2 linked regions of the Sinorhizobium fredii USDA 257 genome follow. The protein of the gene in region 1 interacts with the protein of each later gene in a pairwise test. Links are inferred from orthologs where the notes say so. Each region holds a gene or a part of one and is shown in the gene's direction. Other genes may lie near its edges. The genes, in order: USDA257_RS15385 and USDA257_RS27725.

Region 1 (14,786 bases):
AGCTCGGGAAGGGCGAAATAGCTGAAAAGGACAAGCACGAGGATCGGCGTGTTGCGGATGATCGTCACGTAGAGTCCGGCCGGTTTTCGCAAGAGGACGCTCTTGGAAACGAGGCCGAAGGCGGTGATCAGTCCGATCACGCAACCGGCGAGGATCGCCACGACCGCGAGACCAAGGCTGAGCGCCAGCCCCTGGAGAAGCAGGTCGAACGAGCGCCAGACAGCCGCGAAGTTCAATGTATAGGTCATGGGCGAAGCCATTCGAAGCAAAGCGATCGGCAGCCCCGCCTAGGCGGAGCCGCCGATGACAAAGGCTTACTTGTACTCGACCGGGAAACCGATCTGCGGCGGGGTCAGGTCCTTTCCGAACCAGGTCTTGAACGACTTGGCGTAGAAGTCGAACTCGACGCCGGTCATCGCTTCATGCAGCGCGGTGTTGACGAAGTTCAGCCAGTCCTGATCGCCGCGCTTGACGCCGCAGGCATAGGTCTGCGGGTTCCAGCCGTGACCTGCATCCTTGTAGCGACCCGGGTTCTGGGTCATGTACCAGGCGAGCGACGACTGGTCGGTGGCCGCCGCATCGGCGCGGCCGGATTCGAGCGCCTGATAGATCAGGTCGACGGATTCATACTGGTCGACCGTCGCCTCTGGAAGTGCGGCATGGACCATGTCTTCCGCATAGACGTTCTGCAGCACCGAGATGGTGACCGACGAACCGGCGCCCTTCAGCGCCTCGTAATCGGCATACTTCCCATCGCCCTTCAGCATCAGGCCGACACCTTCCCGATAATAGGGAATGGTGAAGGCGATCTGCTGGGCGCGTTCGCCGGTGACGGTCATGAACTGGCAGGTGAGATCGACCTTGTCGGTGGTGATGTTCGGGATACGCGCATCCGACGACTGGTTGACGTACTCGATTTTGTCCGGGTCCCCGAACAGCGCCTTGGCAATGATGCGACCCATATCGACGTCGAAGCCCTGCAGCTTGTCCTCGGCGCTCTTGAAGTGCCACGGCGCATTCGTGCTGCCGGTACCGAGGATCAGGTGGCCGCGCGCCAGAACTTCATCGAGCTTGCTGGACGGTTGCTGCGCTTGAGTGGGCATGGCGGCGAGCGCGGCGACTGCGAGGCTCGCGGCGATGGTGAATGTCTTGATCATCGGAGATCTCCCCTTTTTCGTTCCCGGGCTGTTGTCCGTTATATTGGACATTCGTCCTTAATACCGGATTGACCTATGAAATGCCTCAGTTCATAACTTGTCAAGCGGCATCGGCGAGATTCGCCGTCCGTGATTTCTCGTGGGAGGACCGAGCCTATGACCCTGCCGATCGAAACGCCTGCGGTGCTCGTCGATCTCGACATCGCCCGCCGAAACGTCCACGCCTTTCAGGCCTATGCCGATCGGCACGGCATCCGCGTGCGTCCGCACATCAAGACGCACAAGCTGCCGCAGATGGCCGACCTGCAACTCGAGGCAGGGGCCATCGGCATAACCTGCCAGAAGGTTTCCGAAGCGGAGGCGATGGTCGACGGCAGCGCGCGGATCAAGGATGTGCTGATCACATACAACATCCTCGGCGAAGCAAAGCTCGCGCGCCTGGCCAGATTGAACGCGCGGGTGATCCTCAGTGTGGTGGCGGACAATCCGACGGTCATCGACGGGCTGTCAGCCTATTTTGCCGGTGCGGAGAAGCCGCTCACGGTGCTGGTCGAATGCAACACGGGCGGCGATCGCTGCGGCGTCGCGACCCCCGAAGCGGCGGCTGACCTTGCCCGGCGCATAACAGATGCAGCGGGATTGCGGTTCGGCGGCTTGATGACCTATCCGCCGGTCGGCAGTGCGGCGCGGGTGCAATCCTTCATGAGCGAGGCGAAACGGCTGATCGAGGCGGATGGGCTGGAGGTTCCGAGCATTACGTCGGGTGGCACGCCGAGCATGATGCAAGCGGCCGAAGCGCCAGTCGCAACCGAGTATCGGCCAGGCACCTATATCTACAACGATCGCTCGCTCGTCTCCCGCGGTGTCGCGACTTGGCAGGACTGTGCGCTCACCGTGCTTGCCACGGTCGTCTCCGTGCCGGCGCCGAACAGGGCGATCATCGACGCCGGCAGCAAGGTGTTGACCTCCGACCTTCTCGGTCTCACGGGCTACGGCCATGTGCTCGGGCGCGACGACATCCGCATCGACCAGCTTTCGGAGGAACATGGCCGGCTTGTTTCCGATGGCCCGATCGGCCTCCAGGTCGGCGAGCAGCTTCGCATCGTACCGAACCACGCCTGCGTGGTGACCAACATGGTCGATCTCGTCCATGTGATCGAAGGCGGCGAGCCGATGGCTAAGTGGACCGTCGTCGCCCGCGGCCGCGTTCTCTAATCGTCTTTCAACGGCATCTTCGAGAGATGAGAGCAGCGCCATGAAGTCGCTTGGGCGAAAGTGGCCGAGTCATATTTCGTAGCCCGCAATCGTCAGATGCCGCAAATGCAGTTATGTTAGCGCGGCCAAGATGGGCATTCCTGCGACAAAACATCGGGAGGCTGGGTCGGCAGGGGCAAGAAATTCCCGGAAACGCCTAAAGAAGGATAGGAGATTTCCCGAGTCCGCCCGACGGTGTCATATGTTTGCGTTGAGATAGTCGATTAAATTGATAGTTTTATCTGGCAAAGGATGGAGGTCGACATGAGTTCGAATAGACTTGCCGGAATAGTGAAACTAGCACTTTTGGTCGGAAGCCTGCAGCTCGGCTCGATCGGCCTTGCCGCCGCTGATACGACAATCCTGAACGTGTCCTATGATCCGACCCGGGAACTCTATAAGGATTTCAATGCCGCCTTCGCTGAAAAGTGGCAGGCCGACACGGGCGAAACCGTAACAATCCAGACCTCGCATGGCGGCTCGGGCAAGCAGGCCCGATCTGTGATCGACGGCCTCGAAGCCGATGTGGTGACGCTGGCGCTCGAGGCCGACATCGACGCGATCGCCAAGGCGACCGGCAAGATTCCGGCCGACTGGAAAGGCCGCCTGGACAACAACAGTGCTCCTTATACGTCGACAATCGTCTTTCTGGTCCGCAAGGGCAATCCCAAAGGCATCAAGGACTGGGGCGACCTGACCAAGGAAGACATTCAGGTGATCACCCCGAACCCGAAGACCTCGGGCGGCGCCCGCTGGAACTTCCTGGCCGCCTGGGCTTGGGCGCGTGCCGCCAACGGCGGCGACGATGCCAAGGCGCAGGAATACGTGACGCAACTCTTCAAGCACGTTCCGGTCCTCGATACCGGTGCGCGCGGCGCAACCACCACCTTCGTGCAGCGTGGCCTTGGCGACGTGCTGCTCGCCTGGGAAAACGAAGCCTATCTTTCTCTCGAAGAACTCGGCCCCCACAATTTCGAGATCGTCACGCCATCGATTTCGATCAAGGCCGAGCCGCCGGTGGCCCTCGTCGACGGCAATGTCGACAGCAAGGGCACCCGCAAGGTGGCCGAAGCCTACCTCAACTATCTCTACAGCGATGCCGGCCAGAAGATCGCTGCGAAGCACTACTACCGGCCGTTCAAGCCCCAGCTGGCCGACCCCGCGGACATCGCCCGCTTCGCCGATCTCAAACTTGTCACTATTGACGAATTCGGCGGTTGGAAGGAAGCTCAGCCGAAATTCTTCGCCGATGGCGGCGTTTTCGATCAGATCTACAAGCCGGGACAATAAACCCAATGGCCGTTCGCAGCAGCACGCGATGGCGGTTTCGGCAGCCGAGCGTCCTTCCGGGTTTCGGATTGGCGCTCGGCGTCACACTGACATGGCTTACCCTCATCGTTCTCATCCCCCTTTCCGGCCTGATCTGGCGCTCAAGTGGCCTCGGCTGGTCCAATTTCATGGCACTGGTCCTTGACGAGCGCACCGTCAACGCGTTGACGATCAGCTTCGGCACGGCCTTCATCGCCGCGGTCGTCAACCTCATCTTCGGCGTCATTCTCGCCTGGGTGCTGGTGCGTTATCGGTTTCCCGGCAAGCGGGTGATAGACGCCATGGTCGATCTGCCCTTCGCGCTGCCGACGGCGGTCGCCGGCATCGCCTTGACGGCGCTCTATGCGCCGAACGGCTGGATCGGCTCGCTCCTCGAACCGCTCGGCATCAAGATCGCCTTCACGCCGGCCGGCATCGTCGTGGCGCTCGTCTTCGTCGGTCTGCCCTTCGTGGTGCGCACGGTTCAACCCGTCATGGAGGAAATCGACAAGGAGGTCGAAGAGGCGGCCGCGACGCTCGGCGCCAAACGGTATCAGACGATCAGCCGGGTGCTGCTACCGGGTCTGCTTCCGGCCGGACTGACCGGCTTTGCGCTTGCCTTTGCCCGCGGCGTCGGCGAGTACGGTTCGGTGATCTTCATCGCCGGCAATCTGCCCTATGTCTCGGAGATCGCACCGCTGCTGATCATTATCCGTCTGGAGGAATTCAACTATCCCGCTGCGACCGCTATCGCGACGGTGATGCTGGTCCTCTCCTTCATCATGCTGCTCATCATCAACACGATCCAGTCCTGGAGCAGACGGAGATACAGTAATGACGCTTGATACCAGCTCAGCGCCGACGGCGGCGCCATCCAAAATCGTGAAAACGGCAACCTCGGAAACGCGATTTGCGCGTCTCACGCTGATCATCGTTGCGCTCGGTTTCGTTGCCCTCTTCCTGCTCTTACCCTTGGCGACCGTCTTTATCGAGGCGTTTCGCAAGGGACCGGTCGAGTTCGCGACGGCGCTTCGCGATCCCGAGACCCTTTCGGCGATCCGCCTGACGCTGACCGTCGCCGCGATCTCCGTCCCGCTGAACCTTATTTTCGGAGTGGCGGCCGCCTGGGCGATCGCCAAGTTCGAATTCAAGGGCAAGGCGTTCTTGACGACCCTGATAGACCTGCCCTTCTCCGTCTCGCCGGTGATCTCAGGTCTCGTTTTCATCTTGCTGTTCGGCGCCAACAGCGCCCTTGGCCCCTTCCTGCAGAAGCACGGCATGCAGATTCTCTTCGCCGTGCCGGGCCTTGTGCTTGCCACCGTTTTCGTCACCTTCCCGTTCGTCGCCCGCGAACTCATCCCGCTGATGCAGGAGCAGGGGACGAGCGACGAGGAAGCAGCACTGTCGCTCGGGGCGACCGGCTGGCAGACCTTCTGGCATGTGACGCTGCCGAACATCAAATGGGGCCTGCTCTACGGCGTGCTGCTCTGCAATGCCCGGGCGATGGGCGAGTTCGGCGCCGTCTCCGTGGTTTCCGGTCATATCCGCGGCCAAACGAACACCATGCCCTTGCAGGTCGAAATCCTCTACAATGAGTATAACTTCGTCGCCGCATTCGCGGTGGCGACAGTCCTTGCGCTTCTGGCGCTGGTGACGCTCGTTCTGAAGACGGCACTTGAACTTCGTTACAGCGACGAGATCGCTGCCAGCCGCAGGCATTGAAAGGTCCAGACATCCATGGAAGTCCGCGTCCAGAACATACGCAAGGAATTCGGCCGCTTTCCAGCGCTCGACGACGTATCGCTCGACATCCGGTCCGGCGAACTGATCGCGCTGCTCGGCCCATCCGGCTCCGGCAAGACGACGCTGCTGCGGCTGATCGCCGGGCTCGAAAGCCCGACCGACGGGACGATCTTCTTCGGCGCCGAGGACGCGTCGCGGAAAAGTGTGCAGCAGCGAAACATCGGTTTCGTCTTCCAGCACTATGCGCTGTTCCGGCACATGACCGTGCTCGACAACGTCTCCTTCGGGCTGAAGGTCAGGCCCTCCAGCCGGCGTCCGCCGGCCGCCGAGATCCGCCGCCGAGCCCTCGATCTCCTCGAACTGGTGCAGCTTTCCGGCCTGGAAAAGCGCTATCCGGCCCAGCTCTCCGGCGGCCAGCGCCAGCGCGTGGCGCTCGCCCGCGCCATGGCCGTGGAGCCGAACGTCCTGCTGCTCGACGAACCCTTCGGTGCGCTCGACGCGCAGGTTCGCAAGGAGCTCCGCCGCTGGCTGCGCGAGATCCACGACCGCACCGGCCATACGACGGTCTTCGTCACCCACGACCAGGAGGAGGCGCTCGAGCTTGCCGACCGCGTCGTGGTGATGAGCAAGGGCGCGATCGAACAGGTCGGCACGCCCGACGAGATCTACGATCGCCCGGTGTCGCCTTTCGTCTACGGCTTCATCGGCCAGTCGAACTGCATTGATGTCACCCTTTCGAGCGGCGAGATCTGGTTCGAGGACCGGCCGATCGGCCTGCGTGCCGCAAGCGAACCGGACGGGGCGGCGACCCTCTACTTCCGCCCGCACGACATTGAACTCATCGACGGTTGCGGCGGCTGTCTCGCCGGCCTCGTCACGGCGAGCCGACGCGTCGCGGGCACCCGGCACCTGGAGCTCGATCTCGGCAAGACCCATCCTTCGATCGAGATCGAACTGCCGCCGGAGCGGGCCTCCTCGACGGACCACACCCGCATCGCCTTCCGGCCGACCAAATGGACGCTTTTCCGCAAGCAAGGCGGCTTAGCAGCCATCCCGCAACGCGTGGAAGCCCCCGCAAGCGAACTGGCACGCACCGGCACCTGAACGGGCGCCGCAGACGTGCCGCCCATGCGGCGATTCGAAGTGCTACAGCGACCTTTGTGCTTCTGAAAAGAACACGGCGCTGTAGTGCCGGGATGAGGTTTGTTCTATCAGAGCGATAGCGTCGGCTCCGGATTCCGCAACCGGCTGCCCATCGCCTTTGGAGCCACCTCATGACCATCATCGAAGAGCTTGTCCGAACCCTCGGCGACGTCCTACTGACCGGCGACCGCATCGGCGACGCTATCGCAGCGATGCCAGCCTGAGCGGACGCAGCCTGCCGAAGGCCATCATTCGTCCGGCGAGCGTGGCCGACGTCGCCACCGCCCTCAGCATCTGCAACGAGCACCGCCAGAGCGTGGTGCCGCAGGGCGGCATGACCGGTCTTGCCGGCGGCGCCAATCCGGACGCAGACGATATCGTCATCTCGCTGGAGCGGATGAGCGGCATCGAGGAGATCGACAGCGCCGCCGCAACGATGACGGTGCTTGCCGGAACCTGCACATCGCCTTCTCGGAGCCGGACGCGGACGCCGAGACGCTGCACGAGGTCGACGGGATCGTCTACGCCCTTGTTGGCCGCTACCACGGCTCGATCTCTGCGGAACACGGCATCGGCATCCTGAAACGCGACTTTCTCGACCGCTCCCGCAGCCCTGCGGAGCTCGAGGTGATGCGGCGCATCAAGACTGCGCTCGACCCGAACGGTATTTTGAACCCCGGCAAGGTACTTGGCCGATGATGACTTACTCAAGCCACGACGCTGGCGATTTCGGCAGCCGGCCTTCCGGGTCGATGACCTCGAGTTGAGGGCCGCCGCGCCCGTTCCAGCGCCAGAGGGCCACACAAGTGCCGCCGGGTGACATGTAGGACGGATAAATGACGCCGTCGTAGCCGCGCTTCAAAAGGTCGGCGTGGGTCTTGTGCGTCTGCGGCAACAAGCCCCTATCGAGCTCGTCGCGCCACTCGCAGCGGTGAATGGTTTCCTCGAGCCCGAGTCCGGCAAGGACATCGCCATCCGTGAGATCCACCAGCTTCGCATCGCGAAGCTCGAGCTGCACGATCAGCGCCGGATGCTGCACGAAGCCTTGATTGTATTCCGCCCAGGCGGTGGAAAGTTCGCGTGCGGCATAGATCGTCGGGGTGCCGATCGGATTCCATCGGCCGCCGAAGCGGGCAGCGCCGTCGCCGGAAAGCGGCATATGGGCCCAGCGCGGCACGAAGGCGCGCGAGAGCGTCATCGGCCCGGCCGACGCCATTGGCCCTGAACTAGAGCGGGGCGCAGGCGGAGAACCGCTCACGCGTTTCCTCGTCCCGCTCTCAAGCGTAGACGCCGGCGCGGATGGCTTCGAGATAGGCGAGGACCTTGTCGGCCTTGCCTTCGCCGACCAGATCGTATGCGGTCTTCCCGGCCCAGCCGGGGATCGGCTGGTGCTTGAACCAGATGACGGCGCGCGCTTCGTCTCCCGCCATCTCGGATGCCATGGCAAGAATGCGAACGACCTTGCTCAAGGCGCTGTCGACCTTGCGCGCGCCGGACTTTGCCGTCAGCGTATTGCGCGCGACGCCAATCAGCTTGGCGAGTTCGGCAAGCGTGACGCCGAGCCGATCGGCGACAAGGCGTGCCGACAGGAACGGGGAGTGATCATCCCCGAAACGCGCCGCCGGTATCTGGAAATCGACCGCCACCATCACAGAGCTCGAACCTGTTTTGATCAGTTCATCATGAAAATAGGATCAGTTGCCGCTCAATTCAAGCACAATTCGAAACCTTGGCCCGGAAGGCTCAGGTCCGCCAGTAAGGCTCGCGGCGCTCGAAGAAGGCGGAGACCCCTTCCCGCGCTTCGTCCGTTTCCCAGGTGTCGGCGAGCTGCTCGATCGTCGCGGCGATGACGACATCGGTAATTGGGCTCCCGAGTGACCGCGCGAGCCGCTTGGCGCGGCCGGCCGCCCCCGGCGCCGCCGCCAGATAGGACGCAACTTCCGCTTCGACGGCGGCATCCAGCGTGGCGACGTTGACAACCATCGACACCAATCCGGCGGTTTTCGCCTCTTCGGCCCCGAAAAGCCGCGCGGACATGAACAGAGGCCGCGCCCGTGCCTCGCCGATCCGGGCGATGACATAGGGGCTGATCGTCGCCGGGATGAGCCCGAGGCGGGTTTCCGTCAGCCCAAATTTTGCACCGTTCTCGGCGATGACGGCATCGCACACGCTGATCAGCCCGACGCCGCCGCCGAAAGCATTGCCGTGGACGCGCGCGATCAAGGGTTTCGGCATCTCGTTCAACGCCTTGAACATCATCGCCAGCCGCGTCGCCTCGGCGATCCGCGTCTGCCTGTCGGCGGTAAACTGCTGCCGCATCCAATCCAGGTCGCCGCCCGCACAGAAGCTTTTGCCATCTGCCACGAGGGCGACCGCCCGCACCGTCGCATCGGCTCCAAGCCGGCCCGCCACGTCCGTGAGTTCGCTGATCATCAGGGCAGAGAGCGCGTTGTGCTTTTCCGACCGGGCGAGCGTCAGCCGGACAATGCCACGCTCATCGCTCGCGTAACGGATCGTCTGATAAGTCATGCCGCACTCCTCAAGGATCGCGCGAAGGCGGCGGCGCGATCGAGCTTTTCGGCATCGAGACCTGTCGAAAAACCTCTCTTCTGCAGGAAAGTGTTCACCGCGACCGTATCGACATTGCCGGCTGCGCCCGGCGCATAGGGGCATCCGCCGAGACCCCCCGCAGATGCGTCGAACACTCTGAGGCCGCGCTCCAGGGACATCGCGATATTTTCGAGTGCGCGACCCGACGTATCGTGGAAATGGCCTGCGAGCTTCGTTGCGGCAATCTCGCCGAGCACCGCTTCCAGCATGGCGTCGATGGCTTCCGGGGTACCGCGCCCAATCGTGTCACCCAGGCTGATCTCGTAGCAGCCGAGGTCGGCAAGCAGCCGCGCCACGTGGGCGGTAGCCGCTGGCGCGATTGCACCCTCATAGGGGCACTCGACGACGCAGCTCACATAGCCGCGCAGCGGAAGGCGGTGATGGCGGCTCGCCTCCGCCACCGGGCGGAACCGCTCGATGCTTTCGGCGATCGAACAGTTGATGTTCTTTTGGGAGAAGCTTTCGGAGGCGGAAGCGAAGATCGCTACCTCGTCGGCGCCGGAGGCAAGGGCGGCCTCGAAGCCGCGCATGTTCGGCGTCAGCGCCGCATAGCGCGTGCCCTGGCGTCTCGCAATTGCGGCCATTACTGCCGGAGCATCGGCCATCTGCGGCACCCAGCGCGGACTGACGAAACTCGTCACCTCGATCCGCTCGTAGCCGCAGTCGGAAAGCAGGTCGACAAGTCTGATCTTGTCGCCGGTATCGACGAGCCTCGCCTCGTTCTGCAGGCCATCCCGGGGCGCCATCTCCACGATCGTCACATGTTCGCCTTGCTGCGAAGTCATTCGGCCTTACCCCTTTTCAACGTGCCATTGATTGCCGCAAGCTGTCGTGGCGCAGGTGAGATGGGTATGGCTGTCATTCGGCTGTCCTCGATGGCTCCGGCGGCTGGGCCGCCTGTCTCACCGCCCTTGGTTCGACCGCTGATTGCTCGATGCCCGCGATGGCTAAGTAAGGCGATGTCGGCGATCCCAGGCCTGCGCCGGCTCCCAACGATGCGAGGCACCCGATGGAGGTATTTGTTGGAATAGACGTCGCAAAAGAGACCCACTGGGTCTGTGCGCTCGATCATGCGGCTCGCGTTCTTCTCAACCGTGCCGTCGACAACGAACAGGCCGATATCGACGCCCTTGTCAGGGAACTGGTGGCCCTTGGCGACGACGTTGTGATCGGGCTGGACATCACCGGATCGCTGGCCCGCTTCCTTGAAGCGGTCCTGCTGGCCGAGGGCCTGCGTCTCGTCCACGTACCGGGCATCGCCGTCAACCGGGCCGGACACGGCTTTGCCGGCGGCGAGCGCAAGTCGGACCCACGCGATGCCCACACCATCGCCGATCTCGTCCGCACCCGGTCGCTGCGTCCGATCCTGCCCGACGACGAGACCGTCATCGCGCTTCGACTGAAGGTCACACGCCGACGCGAGATCACCGATGACCAGACACGCCGTATCTCCCGATTGCGCCAGCTCCTCGGCGCCATTCATCCCGGCCTGGAGCGGCGCCTCGACCTGACGGGCAAGGGACCGCTCGTGCTCATCACCCGCTATGTCACGCCGGGCGAGATCCGCTCTGCAGGCCACAAGAGGATCGTAGCCTACCTCAGGAAGACGCCGCATCTGCATGCGGCCGAAGCGCTTGCCCGGGCCGCACTCGAAGCCGCCCAGGGCCAGCGAACCGTCGTGCCGGGGGAGGCCGTCTTCGCCGACATGATCCGTGAGATCGCAGCCGAAGCGCTCGAAGCCCGCCAGATCCTTGGCCGCCTCGACAGGGATATCGAGGCGCTTCTCGACGACCACCCTGATGGCGCCCTCATCCGTTCCCTGCCGGGGATGGGGGCGGTATTGACGGCGGAACTCATCGCCAACATCGGCACCATCGACAGGTTCCCCTCCGCCGACGCGCTGGCCAGCGCCGCCGGTCTGGCGCCTGTCATCCGACAGTCCGGAATGTCCAGGAACTGGCGACGTGCCCATGGCGGCGACAAGGCCCTCAAACGCGTCTTCTTCCAGAGCGCCTTCTGCGCCGTCTCCACAAGGGACCCACTGACCAAGGCCTTCTACGACCGAAAGCGAAAAGAGGGAAAACACCACACCCAGGCTATCATCGCCCTGGCCAGACGGCGCATAACCGTCCTCTGGACCATGATCCGATCCAGACAGGCATTCGATCCCAACCGAAAAGCGGCTTGACTTTTCCATTACTCAGCAGCCTCCTCGTCGAGCTTGACGAGCACGGTGCCTTCGCTGACCTGCGCGCCCTCGGCGACATGCACGCTGGCGACCTTGCCTTCCCGCGTCGCGGACAGCGTCAGCTCCATTTTCATCGCCTCCATGACGACGAGCGGCTGCCCCTTGGAGACCGCCTCGCCGGCGCCGACGCGCACCAGCTTGATGAGGCCCGGCATCGGCGCGATGAGTTCGTCATCGGCGACCTCGCTGCTGTGCCCGCCCGTCAGCGAATCCGGCAGGTGGTAGACCCGGTTGCGGCCGCCGAGGAACAAGGTCAATGTCTCGCCGTCGCGGAGGAAGCCAAACAAGCGCTTCTGCCCGGAGACCTCCAGCCGGGCGCCGCCCTCGAACCGCTCGAGCACCAGAACCGGCAGAGTACTCGACCCGGCATGCACTGCGAACTGGTCGCGTCCGCGCGCCCTAAGGGTTGCCGCCGAGCGGCTTCCCCCCTGCTCGATCGTGACCGTCCGCTGCGCGTCGCCCCAGATCTGCCAATAGCCGAGCGACGACCATGGATCGCTTGTGACGACGGGATCGAGCACGCCCGTCGCAACGATTGCCGCCAGCGCCAGCGCCTCGTCGTCCGGCGCAACCGGCGCCGTCAGACGCTCGATTTCGCGGTCGATCAGCCCTGTATCCGGCCTGCCCGAACGGAAATCATGCTCTTCCGTCAGGCGGATGAGGAAGTCGAGATTGGTGACCGTACCGCCAATCCGGCATTCCTTAAGCGCCGCCTGCAATTGGCCAAGGGCCGCCGACCGGTTGGGGCCATGGACGATGAGCTTGGCGATCAAAGGATCGTAATAGGACGTGACCATGTCGCCCTGCCGCACCCCGGAGTCGATCCGCACATTGCCGTCGGGAAAGTGCAAGTGCTTCAACCGGCCGATTGCGGGCAAGAATCCCTTGGCGGCATCCTCCGCGTAGATCCGTGCCTCGAACGACCAGCCGTCGATGTGGATGTCGGACTGTTTCTTCGGCAGAGGCTCCCCGGCGGCAACGCGCAACTGCCACTCGACGAGATCGAAGCCGGTGATCGCTTCCGTCACCGGGTGCTCGACCTGCAGTCTCGTGTTCATCTCCATGAAAAAGAACTGATCCGGCCAGAGCCCATCCGTCACGTCGGCGATGAACTCGACGGTCCCGGCGCCGACATAGCCGATCGCCCGCGCTGCCCTCACCGCCGCATCGCCCATGGCGCGGCGCACCTCGGCGGTCATGCCCGGTGCCGGCGCCTCCTCGATCACCTTCTGGTGCCGGCGCTGCAGCGAGCAATCGCGTTCGAAGAGATGGACGATATTGCCTTGCCGGTCGCCGAACACCTGAACCTCGATGTGGCGCGGCCTGGACAGATATTTTTCGATCAGCACCGAGCCGTCGCCGAAGGCTGCCTCGGCCTCCCGCCGGGCAGCCTCGAGCGCCGAGCCGAAATCCTCCGGCCGGTCGACGCGCCGCATGCCCTTGCCGCCGCCGCCGGCGCGGGCCTTGATCAGCACCGGGTAGCCGATCTCGGCAGCCTGCGCCGTCAGGAACGCAGCATCCTGCTCTTCGCCGTGATAGCCGGGCACGACCGGAACGCCGGCGCGCTCCATCAGCGCCTTGGCCGCGTCCTTCAATCCCATGGCGCGGATCGCGTCCGGCGAGGGCCCGACGAACACCATGCCCGCGGCCTCGACTGCGGCGGCAAAGTCGGCATTCTCCGAAAGAAAACCGTAGCCCGGATGAATGGCGTCCGCGCCGACGCTTCTCGCCGCCGCGATGATGCGCTCGATCGACAGATAGCTCTCGGCGGCCGGCGCCGGCCCGATCCTCACCGCTTCATCGGCAAGTGCCACATGGAGCGCGTCGTCGTCGGCATCGGAATAGACGGCGACAGTGCGGATGCCGAGCCGACGGGCCGTGCGTATGACGCGGCAGGCGATCTCACCACGATTCGCAATCAGGAGCTTCGAAAACATGCGCCTCACTTCCCGCTTTACTGCGCCGCCACCACTTCGACTTCAAGGAGCCAGGCAGAATCGAAGATGCCGGCAATCACCACCGTCATCGCCGGCGCCAGCGCCCCCAGATAGTCGTTGCGGATCTCGCGGTTCGCGACGAGATGATGCCTGTCGGCAAGATAGGTCGTGACCTTGACAATGTCGGCCTTGGACATGGCGGCAGCCTTCAGCTGTGCATCGACGTTCAGCCAAATCTGGCGGGCCTGCGCCTCGAAACCTTCCGGCACGACATCGTTCGAGTTCATCGGCACCTGACCGCTGACGAAAAGCAGACGCCGGAAATTCTCGATGCTGACTGCCTGCGAATAGCCGCCGCGCGGCTGCGGCGCGCTCATGGCGTTGATATTGTCGCGTTTCATTCCCGAGCTCTCCCCGCTACATCCTGAACAGCCCGAAACGGGTGTCCTCGACCGGCGCGTTCAGCGCAGCCGACAGCGACAGGGCCAGCACCTCCCGGCTCTTGCGCGGATCGACGACGCCATCGTCCCACAGACGCGCCGACGCGTAGAGCGGATGGCTCTGACGCTCGAAGAGATCGAGAACCGGCTGGCGAAAGCGAGCCTCCTCCTCTTCGTTCCAGGGAGTCCCGGCGCGCCTGAGCGCCTCGCCGCGCACGGTCGAAAGCACGCCCGCCGCCTGTTCGCCGCCCATCACCGAGATGCGGCTGTTCGGCCAGGTCCACAGGAAGCGCGGCGAGAACGCTCGTCCGCACATGCCGTAGTTGCCGGCTCCGAACGAGCCGCCGACCAGCATGGTGATCTTCGGAACCTGCACGGTTGCAACAGCCGTCACCAGCTTGGCGCCGTGCTTGGCGATGCCTTCGGTCTCGTATTTGCGCCCGACCATGAAGCCGGTGATGTTCTGCAGGAAGACGAGCGGGATCCTGCGCTGGGCGCAGAGTTCGACGAAATGGGCGCCCTTCAGCGCCGATTCCGAAAACAATACGCCGTTATTGGCGACGATGCCGACCGGGATGCCGTGGATATGGGCGAAGCCGCAGACGAGCGTCGTGCCGAAGCGTGCCTTGAACTCGTCGAACCGCGAGCCGTCGACGATCCGGGCGATCACTTCGCGAATTTCATAGGGCGTCTTCAGGTCGCCGGAGACGATGCCGGCGATCTCGTCCGGATCGTAGAGCGGCGGTTCCGGCTTGCGAAGCTCCACGGATTGCGGCTTCTCGCGGTTGAGCGCGGCGACAGCGCGTCGGGCGAGCGCCAGCGCGTGCGCGTCGTCGCGCGCCAGGTGATCGGCAACGCCGGAGAGCCGCGTATGTACGTCGGCGCCGCCGAGGTCCTCGGCTGAAACCACCTCTCCGGTCGCCGCCCGCACCAGCGGCGGGCCGGC
Region 2 (15,015 bases), 2.6 Mb from region 1 along the record:
GCGCTCGCCCGCAACACCATGGTGGCGCATATCGAAACGCGGCTGTCGGCCGAGGACCTGCGCCGGCCAGCCTGACGAACCGAACCCGCCAGAGCCGGCTCTGGCGGGTTCTTTTGCACGATAGTCTTTGACCTCCGCCGGAACCGCCTATATCGATGGCGGCGAAGAGGCGGGGTCATGGAAAACTCCACGCGGTTTTGCGCGCGCAGCCCGCTCTGCAGACAATCAAGCCGAACATGCAAGAAATGGCGAACCGATGAAATTCCTCGATGAAACAAAAGTCTATATCCGGTCCGGGGATGGCGGCGCAGGCGCCGTCTCCTTCCACCGCGAGAAATTCATCGAGTTCGGCGGGCCGGACGGTGGCGACGGCGGTCGCGGCGGCGATGTCTGGGTGGAGGCGGTGAACGGTCTCAACACGTTGATCGACTTCCGCTACCAGCAGCACTTCAAGGGCAAGACCGGCATCCACGGCATGGGCCGCAACCGCACCGGCGCCAAGGGCGCCGACGTGACGCTGAAAGTGCCGGTCGGCACGCAGATCTTCGAGGAGGACAATGAGACGCTGATCGTCGACATGGTCGCGGAAGGCCAGCGCTATCGGCTCGCCGCCGGCGGCAATGGCGGCTTCGGCAATGCCCATTTCAAGACCTCGACCAACCAGGCGCCGAACTGGGCCAATCCCGGTCTCGAGGGCGAGGAGAAAACCATTTGGCTCAGGCTGAAGCTGATCGCCGATGCCGGCCTCGTCGGCCTGCCGAATGCCGGCAAGTCGACCTTTCTCGCCGCCTGCACGCGCGCCCGGCCGAAGATCGCCAACTATCCCTTCACGACGCTCCATCCCAATCTCGGCGTTGCCACCATCGACGGGCGGGAATTCATCCTCGCCGACATTCCCGGGCTGATCGAGGGCGCCCATGAGGGGATCGGCATCGGCGACCGTTTCCTCGGCCATGTCGAGCGCACCCGCGTTCTTCTGCACCTGGTCTCGGCGCAGGAGGAGGATGTCGCCAAGGCCTACACGACGGTCCGGCACGAGCTCGATGCCTATGGCGGCGGGCTCGAAGATAAGCCGCAGATCGTCGCGCTGTCGCAGATCGACGTGCTTGACGACGAGGAGCTGAAGGCGAAGGCGAAGGCGCTCGCCAAAGCCTGCGGCGCGCCGCCGCTCCTCATCTCGGCCGTTACCAACAGGGGCATGACCGAGGCGCTGAGGGCACTGCGCGACGTCATTTCCGCCGCCAAGGCGGGCGAGGAGCAGGTTTGAGATGGCTGCTACGCGCAAACCGCTCGCAAAATACCGCCGGATCGTCATAAAGATCGGCTCGGCCCTGCTCGTCGATCGCAAGACGGGGCTAAGGAAGAGCTGGCTCGACGCCATGTGCGCCGACATCGCCGCCCTGAAGGCCAAGGGTGTCGAGGTGCTGGTGGTCTCCTCCGGCGCCATCGCCCTCGGCCGCACCGTGCTGAACCTGCCGGCCGGAGCCTTGAAGCTCGAGGAGAGCCAGGCGACCGCCGCGGTCGGCCAGATCGCCCTGGCGCGCGCCTGGTCGGAAAGCCTTTCGACCGATCAGATCATCGCCGGCCAGATCCTGCTGACGCTCGGCGATACGGAGGAGCGCCGCCGCTATTTGAACGCGCGCGCCACGATCAACCAGTTGCTGAGGCTCGGCTCAGTGCCGATCATCAACGAGAACGACACGGTCGCGACCACCGAGATCCGCTATGGCGACAACGACCGGCTGGCCGCCCGCGTGGCGACGATGGTCGGGGCAGATCTGCTTGTGCTGCTGTCCGACATCGACGGGCTCTACACGGCCCCGCCGCATGTCGATCCGGAGGCCCGCTTCCTCGAGACGATTGCCGAAATCACCCCGGAAATCGAGGCGATGGCAGGCGGAGCGGCGTCCGAGCTGTCGCGCGGCGGCATGCGCACCAAGATCGATGCCGGCAAGATCGCCACCACCGCCGGCTGCGCGATGATCATCGCTTCTGGCAAGCCGGAGCACCCGCTCAAAGCGATCGAGGCGGGCGCCCGCTCCTCCTGGTTCGCGCCTTCCGGCTCGCCGGTGACGGCGCGCAAGACCTGGATCGCCGGGCAATTGCTACCGGCCGGCTCGATTGCGATCGACGCCGGGGCGGAGACGGCGCTGCGCTCCGGCAAGAGCCTGCTTCCGGCCGGCGTGCGGCAGGTGACGGGAAGTTTCAGCCGCGGCGACACGATCGCGATCCTTGGCAGCAGCGGCCGCGAGATCGCCCGCGGGCTTGCCGGCTACGATGCCGACGAAGCGCGCCAGATCGCCGGCAAAAAATCGGCCGAAATCGGCGCGATCCTCGGCTATGCCGGCCGCACCGCCATGGTGCATCGCGACGATATGGTGATGACCGCCCCCTCCGGCCCGCGGCCCGAGGAGGAACTGGATGACAGGAAGGGCAAGCTCCATGCTTGACGCGGCCGAAAACGGCAAGGATGTCAACGCGATGATGCTGGAGATCGGCCGGCGCGCCAAGGCGGCCGCCCGGCCACTCGCCATCGCCAGCGCCGAGCACAAGCATGCGGCGCTCGTCGCCATGGCGGACGCGATCGTCGCCAAAAGCGACGAAATTCTCGCCGCCAATGTGATCGATCTCGAAAACGCTCGGGAGAGCGGTGTCGCCACGGCCTTCATCGACCGGCTGACGCTGACGGAGGCTCGTATCCGCGACATGGCGGACGGCATTCGCGCGATCGCCGCGTTGAAGGATCCGATCGGTGATGTCATCGCCGAATGGGACCGGCCGAACGGGCTGCATATCGAACGGGTCCGCACCCCGCTTGGCGTTATCGGTGTGATCTATGAAAGCCGTCCGAATGTCACCGCGGATGCCGGCGCGCTCTGCCTCAAGGCCGGCAATGCCGTGATCCTGCGCGGCGGCTCCGACAGCTTCCATTCGTCACGGGCGATCCATGCCTGCCTCGTCGAGGGGCTGAAGTCGGCGGGCCTGCCGGAGGATGCGATCCAGATGGTCCCGGTTGCCGACCGCGCTGCCGTCGGCGCCATGCTTTCGGGTCTTGAGGGCGCGATCGACGTGATCGTGCCGCGCGGCGGCAAAAGCCTCGTCGCCCGCGTCCAGAACGAGGCGCGCGTGCCGGTGTTCGCCCATCTCGAAGGGCTATGCCATATCTACGTCGACGCTTCCGCCGATCTCGATATGGCGAGAAAGATCGTCGTCAACGCCAAGATGCGCCGCACCGGCATCTGCGGCGCCGCCGAGACGCTGTTGATCGACCGCAATGCAGCCGACCGGCTGGCAACACCGCTGCTCCAGGGGCTGCTTGATGCCGGATGCGAAGTGCGCGTCTCCGAAGAGTTGCAAGACCTGCTTCCCGGCCTGAAGGCGGCGAGCGATGAGGACTGGGCGACCGAATACCTCGACGCGATCATTTCGGCAAAGCTGGTCGACGGCATCTCCGGCGCCATCGAGCACGTCAACAGCTGGTCTTCGGCCCATACGGAGGCGGTGATCGCCGAGGACCCGGCGGTCGTCGAGCGCTTCTTCACGGAAATCGACTCGGCGATCCTCCTGCACAACGCCTCGACGCAATTTGCCGATGGCGGCGAATTCGGTATGGGCGGCGAGATTGGCATTGCCACCGGCAAGATGCACGCCCGCGGTCCGGTCGGCGTCGAACAGCTCACCTCGTTCAAATATCGCGTGCGCGGCACGGGACAGGTGCGGCCCTGACGACACCTGCCGATGTGAAGCCAAGCTATCTGCGCATGCCGCATGTCGAAAGCGGCATGACGGTCGGTCTGTTCGGCGGGTCCTTCAATCCGCCCCATGACGGCCACGTGCTCGTTGCCGAGACGGCGCTGCGCAAGCTCGGGTTCGACCAGCTGTGGTGGATGGTGACGCCCGGCAATCCGCTGAAGGACCGCAACAATCTCGCGCCGCTTGCCGAGCGCATCGCGATGAGCGAAAGGATCGCCCGCAATCCGCGCATCAAGGTCACCGCCTTCGAGCAGGCGCTCGGCCAGAGCTATACGGCACGCACTTTGGAGTTCGTCCGGGCGCGCAATCGCGGCGTGCGCTTCGTCTGGGTGATGGGGGCGGACAATCTCCGGAATTTTCACCGCTGGCAGAACTGGCGCCGGATCGTCGGCACCTTCCCGATCGCGGTGATCGACAGGCCGGGCGCGACGCTCGCCTATCTGTCGTCGCGGATGGCGACGACTTTCAGCCATGCGCGAATCGACGAGGACGACGCGACGACGCTCGCCTTTCAAAGGGCGCCGGCCTGGACCTTCATCCACGGGCCCCGCTCGTCCTTGAGCTCGACGGCGCTTCGTTCCGCCAAATCCGGGTGAATTCCCGTCATTTACTTCTCGCGTCTTGAAACTGCACCGGTTTGGTGCCTACATTTGACACACGGTTCGTCCTCAGATCACGAACCGGAAGTGCATGTTCTGTTCATTCGGAAAGGAAAGACCCTGACAACAGCACACGCCAAGGGATATGCGGTCTCCGCATACCCGCGCAGCACGGGATCGAGCGACGAAGCCGCTGTCCGTGCGCTTAAGCTGGTCCTCGAAAGCCTAGAGGACTCAAAGGCAGAAGACATCATCACCATCAACATTGCCGGAAAGTCGGCGCTGGGAGACTTCATGGTCGTCGTCTCCGGGCGTTCGAACAGGCATGTGATGGCTATTGCCGACCACCTGGTGAGAGACCTGAAGGACGAGGGACTTGGCAATCCCCGCGTCGAGGGCCTCGAGGGTGGTGACTGGGTGCTGATCGACACCGGCGATGTGATCATTCACATCTTCCGGCCCGAGATCCGGGAGTTCTACAACATCGAAAAGATGTGGGCCGCCCCGGAGATGGAGGACAGTACCCTGCACTGAGACGCGCCGCCCGTCCCTGACCGATCGCCTCAGGACGGAGCGACGACCGGTGCCGATTTGAGATGCGGCTGTCATCACCCGACCGGGCGGATGGCAGCAAGAGGGTTTTTGCCGACCGAAACCTACAGCGTCGTGCGTCTTTTCAGACGCACAAAGGTCGCTGTAGCACTTTGAATCTCTGCATGTTTTATCCTTGAACTGAGAACGGTTTAAGGAAACAAACAGTAGTCGGTCGGATGCCGGTGGGGACGGAACGGGTCAATGCGTATCGGACTTTTCGCAGTCGGCCGCCTGAAGGCGGGTCCGGAGAAGGATCTCGCGGCCCGTTATCTCGATCGCTTCTCCAAGGCCGGGCCGGCCGTGGGCCTGGAACTGGCGCGTGTTGTCGAGGTCAATGAGAGCCGCGCGGCGAACGCTGAAACGCGCAAGCGCGACGAAGCGGCCCAGCTCGAAAAGGCGCTTGCCGAGGGCAGCCTGCTCCTGTTGCTCGACGAGCGCGGCAAGGCGCTCGATTCCGAGAGTTTCGCCACGCTGCTCGGCGCGTTCCGGGATGGCGGCAAGCGCGACCTGATGATCGCCATCGGCGGTGCCGACGGGCTCGACCCGGCGCTCCACGCCCGCGCCGATGCCGTTCTCTGCCTTGGCAAGATGACCTGGCCGCACCAGCTCGTCCGCATCCTCATCGCCGAACAGCTTTATCGCGCCGTGACCATCCTTGCCGGCCACCCGTACCACCGCGCGTGAAAAGAGTCGAAGAGCATTCTGCAGAAGACCCCCTCCCCAACCCTCTCCACAAGGGGGATGGGCTTACTTTGCCGCGATCCCGCCTCCTATTTCGAATGTTTCCGGGATAAGCGGTGGATGGAAAATGGTAGGCGGTCGCAGCGAACGAGATAGCCCCTCCCCCTTATGGGGAAGGGTCTGGTCGATGCGCTTCACCGCAATAACAAGAATATGTATTGGTGGCCTCCGACAAATCGGATTAGGGTTCCCTGATTTAACTGCTAGCCCACGAGACAGGATGACGAGCGCCAGGAACAGAGCCGACGTCGCCCGGTTGAGATCTGCCGCGAGGCAGATCGGCCGGCACGCGGCGATCGCCGCCGTTCTTCTGTCCATGTACGGGCCGGCGCTTGCGCAGGAGGCCGCGAGAGACGTGGCTCCAGGCCCGACCGCCGCGCAACAGGGGCCGCCCGATCCCGCGGCCGACCTGACCTTAAGACGCGACAGCACGCGCAGCGAGCTCGACGCGCTGTCGAAGACGATCGGTCTTTCGCGCGACCGCGCCACGGCTCTCGAGCAGACGATTGCCGAGATCGACAAGAGCAATACGGCACTGCGTTCCGCGATCGTCGACTCGGCTGCGAAGCGCCAGGAACTCGAACGGCAGATTGCCGAGGGGGAGATACAGCTCAACGAACTGCGTGCCAAGGAGGACGTGGTCAAGCGTTCGCTGAGAGCCCGGCGCGGCGTGCTCGCCGAAGTGCTCGCTGCGCTGCAGCGCATGGGCCGCAACCCGCCGCCGGCGATCCTGGTGACGCCGGAAGATGCGCTTGGTTCCGTTCGCAGCGCAATCCTGCTCGGCGCCGTCGTTCCGGAAATCCGCGAGCAGACCGACAGCCTCGTCGCCGACCTCGAGGCGCTTGCCGACATCCGCGCCGGCATTGCCAGACAGAGGGACGATCTGACGGCGGCGATGACGGCCGTTCTCGAGGAAGAACGGCGCATGTCGATGCTCGTCGCCGAGAAGGAAAAGCTGCGACAGCGGAACGCGGCGGAACTGGCCTCCGAACAGCGCAAGGCTGACGAACTCGCCTCGCAGGCGACCAATCTCGAGGGGCTGATCTCCTCGCTCGAAAACGAGATCTCCTCGGTGCGCGAGGCCGCTGAGGCCGCCCGCGCGCAGGAGGAAGAACGGCTGCGGATGAACGAGGCCGAGCGTCAGGCGGCACGGGAGTTGGCCAAGAGCGCGGTGCCCGACAAAAACCGCATTGCGCCCGCATACGTGTTTTCGGAATTGCACCAGAGGCTCAGCTATCCGGTCGCAGGCTCGATCCTGCGGCAATTCGGCGACGCGGACGGCACCGGGCACTCGCTGCAGGGGATCATGCTGGAAACCAATGCAGGCGCGCTGGTGACCACGCCGGCGGACGGCTGGGTCGTCTATGCCGGCAGCTTCCGCAGCTATGGGCAGATGATCATTCTCAATCCCGGCGACGGCTACCACATCGTGCTGGCCGGAATGGAGAATGTGAGCGTCCGCCCGGGGCAATTCGTCGTGGCAGGCGAGCCGCTCGCGACGATGGGTGCAAAAAGAGTGGCGAGTGCGGCGGCCTTGACGCTGGAAACGGACAGGCCGACGATTTACATTGAATTCCGAAAAGACGGAAAGCCGGTTGATTCCCGACCGTGGTGGACCGCAGCAGAAGTTGGAAAGGCGCGAAATGATACGTAGAGCTTCACTTGTTCTGGTCGGGGCGCTGATGGGAGCGACGGCGATGGGCGTCGTCTATTCGGCAACGATCCCGGCCGTGGCGGCCAATTCGTCCACTTACCGCGAGCTGGCGATTTTTGGCGATGTGTTCGAGCGTGTGCGCGCGCAATACGTCACGCCGCCGCAGGACGACAAGCTCATCGAGAATGCCATCAATGGCATGCTCTCCTCCCTCGACCCGCATTCGAGCTACATGAACTCGGCCGATGCCGAGGATATGCGCACCCAGACGCGCGGCGAGTTCGGCGGCCTCGGCATCGAGGTGACGATGGAAGAGGATCTCGTCAAGGTGACGAGCCCGATCGACGAAACCCCTGCCGCCCGCGCCGGCGTGCTGGCCGGCGATCTGATCTCGAAGATCGACGGGCAGGACGTCCGCGGCCTGAAGCTCGAGGAAGCGGTCGAGAAGATGCGCGGTGCCGTCGGCACGCCGATCAAGCTCACCATCCTGCGCAAGGGCGCGGAAAAGCCGATCGAACTGACGATCGTTCGTGACGTGATCGCCGTGCGTGCGGTCAAGGTCCGCGTCGAAGGCGATGTCGGCTATCTTCGGGTGATCTCCTTCACCGAGAAGACCTTCGACGATCTGAAGAAGGGCATCGAGAAGATCCAGGCGGAAGTGCCGGCGGACAAGCTCAAGGGCTATGTGCTTGACCTGCGCCTCAATCCGGGCGGCCTGCTCGATCAGGCGATCAATGTTTCGGACGCCTTCATGGAGCGCGGCGAGGTCGTTTCGACCCGCGGCCGCAACCCGGACGAGACGCGCCGCTTCAACGCTACGCCGGGGGATCTCGCGGACGGCAAGCCCGTCATCGTGCTCGTCAACGGCGGCTCGGCTTCGGCATCGGAGATCGTCGCAGGCGCGCTCCAGGATATGAAGCGTGCCACCGTGCTGGGCACACGTTCCTTCGGCAAGGGCTCGGTTCAGACGATCATTCCGCTCGGCGACGCCGGCGCGCTGCGCCTGACGACGGCGCTCTACTACACGCCGTCCGGCAAATCGATCCAGGGGACCGGTATTACCCCGGACATCAAGGTCGAACAGCCGCTGCCGCCGGAACTGCTGGGCAAGGTGGAAGCGCAGGGCGAATCCGATCTGCGCGGCCATATCCCGGGGCAGAACGAGACGGACGAAGGCTCCGGCTCCGTGGCTTACGTGCCGCCGGAAACCAAGGACGACATTCAGCTCAACTACGCGTTCGACCTGTTGCGCGGCAAGAAGACGGATCCGACCTTCCCGGCCAATCCGGAACAGGCCGAGCTCAAGAAGTGAGGCTGGGTGGCTCATTGGCCTGATCCAGGGAGCCACGCGGCCGATCGAAGCGAATGAGACAAAGGCGCCGGGCTGTTCAACCCGGCGCCTTTATATTATTCATCGCCGATGTAGCCGACTGCCGATGATTCTTCGCGTGCGGGCGCATTCCTCACCGCAATTTTCCTAGAGCAATTCCAGGAAAAGTGCGTAACCGTTTTCCGTCCGGAATGGCGTGAAAACAAAAGATAGAGCGTTTTTGCGATTCGAAGAAAAGCGGAAATGCTCTAAGGTCGAGGCTCCGTTTGGGAACTGATCTCAATGCCCCCCTTGGCCACGGCCCGAAGAAGAGGCCAGTGCGCAAGCCCGACCCGCGCCGCATGGTCGGCTATGGGTTTCTCGGCATCTTCACGCTTGCCGTCGCTGGGCTCTCCGGCTGGGCGGCTTTCGCGCCCGATCGCCTGCTCCAAACGGCCGACCCGACCACAAGCGCTGACACGACTTTGGCGTCCGCCGGGCAAGCCGCGCCTTCCGCCAAACCCGAGGGCGCAGTTCGCTCGCTTCGGCCGAGAGGGGCTCATTCGGGAGCCCATGTCGAGGAAATCCTGACGGATGACGGCGCGACGGTTACAAAATTCACGCCGAGGTCGCGCGACGGCGACGGCCCGGCGCTGATCACTGCCGGCCCGATGCGCGGTCAGGATCCTCGCCTGGCGGCGCTTCCGAACGACGATCTCATCGAAGATACGCCTCAAGGCCGGTTGCCGATCGTCGGTCCGGACGGATTGAGGCCGATGGATCAGTATGCCCGCCCCTGGTCCGGCGCCCGCGGCACGCGCATCGGCTTGGTCGTCGGTGGTCTCGGCCTCAGCCAGACGGGAACCCAGCGCGCGATCCGCGACTTGTCGCCGGACGTGACGCTCGCCTTCGCCGCTGGCGGCAACAGCCTGCAACGTTGGATGCAGGATGCGCGGCGCGACGGCCACGAGATCCTCCTGCAAATCCCGATGGAGCCCTTCGACTATCCGGACAACGACCCGGGGCCGCATGCGCTTCTCATTTCCCGCAGCGCCACGAAAAACCTCGCCGAGTTGCACCGCAGCATGAGCCAGATCACCAATTATACCGGCGTCATGAACTATCTCGGCGGCCGGTTTCTCTCCGACACGGATGCACTCGAGCCGGTGATGCGCGACCTCGGCAAGCGCGGTCTGCTGTTTCTCGACGACGGCACCTCGGCGCAATCGTTGTCCGGAACGCTCTCCGGCGCCTTCGGGGTGCCGCACGGCTTCGCTGATCTGGTCCTCGACGGCGAACTCAGCCGCAACGCGATCCTGCGCAAACTCGACGAGCTCGAACGCGTCGCACGGCGCAACGGCAAGGCGATCGGTGTGGCCTCCGCCTTCGACGAAAGCGTGGCGACGATCGCCGAATGGATGGAAGAGGCCGGCGGGCGCGGCATCGAATTCGTCGGCATTTCGGCCCTCGTCAACGATCCGCAACAAAACTGATCTAAGCACGCGAACGGGCTGAACAGCCGGCAGCAACCATGCAGGGAATGGCGAGATGGGTAAAGACAAGGACAAGGTTTTGAGGGCAGAGGACCTTCCTTATCGGCCGTGCGTCGGCGTCATGGTCCTCAATCACGAGGGGCTTGTCTGGGCCGGGCATCGGCTCGCCGTCGGCAATTCGGAATATGACGGCTCGCCGGAGCTCTGGCAGATGCCGCAGGGCGGCATCGACAAGGGCGAGGATCCGCTCGAAGCCGCCTATCGCGAACTCTACGAGGAAACCGGCATGCGCAGCGTTTCGCTGCTTGCCGAGGCGCCCGGCTGGATCAACTACGACCTGCCGGAGCACCTGATCGGCATTGGCCTCAAGGGCAAGTATCGCGGCCAGACACAGCGCTGGTACGCCTTCCGTTTCGAGGGTGACGAAAGCGAGATCGCCATCGACCCGCCGCCGGATGGCCATGATCCCGAATTCGACGCCTGGGAATGGAAGCCGATGCGCGAGCTGCCGAACCTGATCGTGCCGTTCAAGCGCAAGGCCTATGAGGAGGTCGTCGCGGCCTTCGCGCATCTGGCGGGTAGGTAAGTCATCCCGCATTCCGCTGCCGGGCCATCTCCCCGCAGGTGGAACCAGAAAACGCAACCCGCCTTTTCATCGGTGAAAAAAAGTGCCGCGCGTTCGCAACGCGCGGCGCTCCGTTGAGATCGAGCCGATATTACTCGGCTTCGTTGGCCGGGGCGGCGTTGAGCTGCCCGTATTTCTCCTCGCCAATCGTGTCGAGCAGCTGGAGCTGCGACTCGAGGAAGTCGATATGGCCCTCCTCGTCTGCGAGCAGTTCCTCGAAGAGCTTCATCGAGACATAGTCGCCAGCCGCGTGACAGACATCGCGGGAATTCTTGTAGGCCGTGCGGGCGTCGTATTCGCCGGCGAGATCGGCCTTGAGCACTTCCTTGACATTCTGACCGATGCGCAACGGTGCGACCGTCTGCAGGTTCGGATGGCCTTCGAGGAAGATGATGCGTGCGATGAGTTTATCGGCGTGGTGCATTTCCTCGATGGATTCCTCACGCTCCTTCTTGGCGAGCAGCGTGTGGCCCCAGTCTTCGAGAAGGCGGTAATGCACCCAGTACTGGTTTACGGCACCGAGTTCGAGAAAGAGCGCTTCGTTAAGCTGCTCGATGACCTTTGCGTCGCCTTTCAAGATCCGCCCTCCGGTTTTCTTCGTGGAATTGTTTTAGGCGGGTCATGAAATCAAATAACTCGGCATCCGTCGAGTCGCGACGGGCGTGATATTGCTCGGTGGTACGGATGATGATGTCGACGACATTGGGAAAACAGCCGCAGCAGCGGCCGCGCTTTTCCATCGCGTGATAGACTTTCGCCGGCACGATCAGCTGCCAACAGTCCTCATCGAGGAGGCCGATGATCGTATCCTCGATCTCTTCTTCGGTGATGAAATTGCAGCTGCAAACCAACATTTCGCCTTGCCTGTCACACGCAACATCCTGATTTTGCGATAAAGCAAAAGAGGATATTTGCCGTCAACAAAAAACTCCTCTCCATAAAGTTGCGAAGCATATTAGAGCGGTTCTAATCTTGAGAAAAAAGTTCGCGTTTTCATTAGATTAGGCGATTCTAAGGCGAGGATTTTTCTCCCATGGCTTGCAAATTATATGTAGGGCAGCCTGCGACATTTTTACACAGGCAATTCCGGAGGCAAAAGTTGTGGGTGAATCGACGATGCAACGATCGTCGGTAGTTGACGGGAGGCTCAATGGAAATTGCGTCCCTTCGGCATGACCTCGGCCACCTCGCTCCCCGCCTCCGAAGCTTTCGGCCCCTCGTGCGCAGGCGGGGCCAGACGCATTTGCCGGAGTGCCTTCTTGTCGCGGGCATCCGCAGTCGGCCGCAGCGCCTCATCGGCCCGATCATTGGCTCCGAAACGCCTGGCCTCGTTGCGCAGGAGACCGAGCATCGGCGTCATGTCTTCCATATACTCGGCGACCACATGGATGACGCCGCTTTCGCTCTGTAAGCGGCCGCGCACCTTCACGAGCCGCGATCCCATGACCTGCCGCCGGTATGTCTGGAACGTCTTTTCCCAGACGATGATGTTGGCGACACCGGTTTCGTCCTCGATCGTCATGAAGATGACGCCGTTGGCGGAGCCCGGCCGCTGGCGGACGAGCACGAGGCCTGCCACCGTCACCCGTCTTCCGGCCGGGGTCCTTGCAAGGTCACGGCTGGAAAGGATGCCCATGCGCGCGAAATCCTCCCGCATGAAGGAAACCGGATGCGCCTTCAGGGAAAGCGTCAGGTACCGATAGTCATGGATGACATGCTCGCCCGCGGGCATGGCCGGCAGGGCGACCGCCGGTTCGACCTGCAAGTCCGCCGAGCCCGCTCGGTCGAAAAGCGGCAGGCGCTCGACCGCCGACTGCTCGTTGAGCGCCTTCACCGCCCAGAGTGCTCTTCGCCGATCGAGTCCGATGGAGCGGAAGGCATCCGCATCCGCCAGGCGCTCCAGCACGGCCCGGGACAGGCCGGAACGGATCCAGAGATCGTGGACGGAACCATATCCCTCGCCGCGACGCGCCACGAGCGCCTCCATATCCGGTTGCCGCACCCCCTTGACCAGCCGAAACCCCAGCCGCACCGCCTTCCTTGATTGGATGACATCCCGCATATCGGCATGACGCGGATCGATCGCCTCCTTGTGGAACATCCCATCGCCTTCGAGCAGGGCATCCCAGTCCGAGTGGTTGACGTCGACCGGCAGCATCCTGACCCCGTGTTCGCGGGCATCGCGCACGAGCTGGGCGGGCGCATAGAAGCCCATCGGCTGCGAATTCAGCAGCGCGGCGCAGAAGACATCCGGGTAGTAGGCTTTGAACCAGGAGGAGGCATAGACGAGGGAGGCGAAGGAGGCGGCATGGCTCTCGGGAAAGCCATATTCGCCGAAGCCCTTGATCTGGTTGAAGCAACGTTCGGCGAACTCCCTGTCATAGCCGTTCCTGACCATGCCATCGATCATCTTCCGTTCGAAAGTATGGATCGTGCCGGTCCTCTTGAAGGTCGCCATGGCGCGGCGCAGGCGATCGGCTTCGCTGGGCGAGAAGCCTGCAGCGGTGATGGCGATCTGCATCGCCTGTTCCTGGAACAGCGGCACGCCCAGCGTCCTTTCCAGCACCGCCTTCAATTCCGGACTCGGATAGTCGACCGCCTCTCCCCGGCGCTGCGCCTCGCGCCGCTTCAGATAGGGATGCACCATGTTGCCCTGGATGGGGCCGGGCCGGACGATCGCGACCTCGATCACCAGATCGTACATTTCGCGTGGGCGTAGGCGCGGCAGCATGCTCATCTGCGCCCGGCTTTCGATCTGGAACACCCCCACCGTATCGGCGCGGCAGATCATGTCGTAAACGGCTTCTCGCTGATCCTGGTAGAGTTCGGCGAGCGTTTTTCGTTCACCGTAATGGGCCTCCAGGAACTTGAAGGCCCTGGCGAGGCAGGTCAGCATGCCGAGCGCCAGCACATCGACCTTGAGGATCTTCAACTGGTCGAGATCGTCCTTGTCCCATTCGATCATGTAGCGGTCGGGCATGGCCGTGTTCATGATCGGCACGACCTCGTCGAGCCTGTCGCGGGTGATGACGAAGCCGCCGACATGCTGGGAGAGATGCCGCGGGAAATTCATGAGAAGGCTGGCATAGGCAAGAACGCGTCTGGTGAGCGGATCCGCCACGTCGAGGCCCGCCCCCTTGGCCTGATCTTCGGTGAAGGGCGAAGTTCCCCAGCCCCAGATCGAACTGACGAGAGCGGATTGCACATCCTCCGACAGGCCAAAGGCCTTGGCGACCTCGCGCCCGGCCGAACGCGAGCGATAGCTGATCACCGCGGCGGTGAGCCCGGCATGCTCCTTGCCATAGGTCCGGTAGATATATTGGATGACCTCCTCGCGCCGCTCGTGCTCGAAGTCGACATCGATATCGGGCGGCTCGTCGCGGTCGCGCGACAGGAAGCGGTCGAACAGCAGCGTGAACTTCTGCGGATCGACATCGGTGATGCCGAGACAGAAACAGACCGAGGAATTGGCCGCAGACCCCCGCCCCTGACAGAGAATGTTCACGCTGCGGGCAAATTTCACCAGCTTGTGCACGGTCAGGAAATAGGGCTCGTATTTCTTGTCGTGAATGAGTTCGAGTTCGTACTCGATCTGCCGCTGGACCTTTTCCGGCACGCCCGTCGGGTAACGCTCCAGCGCGCCTTTCGCGACCAGCCTTCGCAAGCTTTCAGCCGGCGTCTCGCCTTCGGCGTTTTCGTCCGGATATTGGTGGCTGAGTTCGTCGAGGCTGAAGGAAAGCCGCTTGAAGAATTTGCCAGCATTGGCGATCGCTTCGGGATAGTCGCGGAAAAGCCGTGCCATCTCCTTCGGGCCCTTCAGGTGCCTTTCGGCGTTCTTCTGGAGGAGGAAGCCGGCGCTGGCGATCGTCACATGTTCGCGAATGGCGGTTACGACATCCGCAAGCGGCCTGTAATGCGGATCGTGATAGAGCGCGTCATTGGTGGCCAGAAGCCGGACATCCAGGCTCCTGGCGACTGCGGCGAGGACGGCGAAGTCATGCCGGTCGAAACCGTCATAACGGGGCGCCAGACCAAGATAGAGCCGGTTGCCTACATGCTCCTGCAATTTTTCGAGAAGCGTGCGCATGGCTTCCGGCTGCGGCCGACCCTCGCCCGGCATGACGATCAGGAGAAGCTCCTCCTGCCATTCGAGGAGATCGGCGAGATAAAGCGTGCAATCGCCCTTCTTCGAGCGCAGATTGCCGGTGCTGAGCAGACGGCAAAGATGCCCCCAACCCGACCTGTTT

The links.
Region 2: the proteins of USDA257_RS15385 (region 1) and USDA257_RS27725 interact in binary tests that used the Escherichia coli proteins (3 or more experiments, as listed by UniProt). The link is inferred for Sinorhizobium fredii USDA 257 from one-to-one orthologs.

The regions. Positions count from the first base shown.
Region 1 is NC_018000.1:3,312,405-3,327,190, reverse strand. What follows is about bases 4,741-7,511. They hold USDA257_RS15385 (sulfate/molybdate ABC transporter ATP-binding protein), read left to right. Parts: upstream 4,741-5,456; coding sequence 5,457-6,566; downstream 6,567-7,511. Other genes in these bases: USDA257_RS15375 (RES family NAD+ phosphorylase), read right to left, coding at 7,309-7,511; USDA257_RS38965 (FAD-binding oxidoreductase), read left to right, coding at 7,062-7,304; cysW (sulfate ABC transporter permease subunit CysW), read left to right, coding at 4,741-5,441. Outside these bases: USDA257_RS15415 (amino acid ABC transporter permease), read right to left, coding at 1-248; USDA257_RS15410 (transporter substrate-binding domain-containing protein), read right to left, coding at 315-1,157; USDA257_RS15405 (D-TA family PLP-dependent enzyme), read left to right, coding at 1,314-2,372; USDA257_RS15400 (sulfate ABC transporter substrate-binding protein), read left to right, coding at 2,676-3,701; sulfate ABC transporter permease subunit CysT, read left to right, coding at 3,707-4,564; more of cysW, read left to right, coding at 4,554-4,740; more of USDA257_RS15375, read right to left, coding at 7,512-7,803; USDA257_RS15370 (DUF2384 domain-containing protein), read right to left, coding at 7,883-8,254; USDA257_RS15365 (crotonase/enoyl-CoA hydratase family protein), read right to left, coding at 8,349-9,134; USDA257_RS15360 (hydroxymethylglutaryl-CoA lyase), read right to left, coding at 9,131-10,000; USDA257_RS15355 (IS110 family transposase), read left to right, coding at 10,225-11,403; USDA257_RS15350 (acetyl/propionyl/methylcrotonyl-CoA carboxylase subunit alpha), read right to left, coding at 11,412-13,400; USDA257_RS15345 (RidA family protein), read right to left, coding at 13,418-13,801; USDA257_RS15340 (carboxyl transferase domain-containing protein), read right to left, coding at 13,818-14,786. UniProt on the Escherichia coli protein: Part of the ABC transporter complex CysAWTP involved in sulfate/thiosulfate import. Responsible for energy coupling to the transport system.
Region 2 is NC_018000.1:5,898,553-5,913,567, forward strand. Bases 1,585-4,584 are described here. They hold USDA257_RS27725 (glutamate-5-semialdehyde dehydrogenase), read left to right. Parts: upstream 1,585-2,442; coding sequence 2,443-3,726; downstream 3,727-4,584. Other genes in these bases: proB (glutamate 5-kinase), read left to right, coding at 1,585-2,450; USDA257_RS27730 (nicotinate-nucleotide adenylyltransferase), read left to right, coding at 3,783-4,349; rsfS (ribosome silencing factor), read left to right, coding at 4,440-4,584. Outside these bases: USDA257_RS27710 (GNAT family N-acetyltransferase), read left to right, coding at 1-75; GTPase ObgE, read left to right, coding at 257-1,267; more of proB, read left to right, coding at 1,269-1,584; more of rsfS, read left to right, coding at 4,585-4,886; 23S rRNA (pseudouridine(1915)-N(3))-methyltransferase RlmH, read left to right, coding at 5,148-5,630; USDA257_RS27745 (murein hydrolase activator EnvC family protein), read left to right, coding at 5,908-7,341; USDA257_RS27750 (S41 family peptidase), read left to right, coding at 7,331-8,653; USDA257_RS27755 (divergent polysaccharide deacetylase family protein), read left to right, coding at 8,938-10,143; USDA257_RS27760 (RNA pyrophosphohydrolase), read left to right, coding at 10,199-10,729; bfr (bacterioferritin), read right to left, coding at 10,860-11,345; USDA257_RS27770 ((2Fe-2S)-binding protein), read right to left, coding at 11,311-11,622; USDA257_RS27775 (error-prone DNA polymerase), read right to left, coding at 11,916-15,015. UniProt on the Escherichia coli protein: Catalyzes the NADPH-dependent reduction of L-glutamate 5-phosphate into L-glutamate 5-semialdehyde and phosphate. The product spontaneously undergoes cyclization to form 1-pyrroline-5-carboxylate.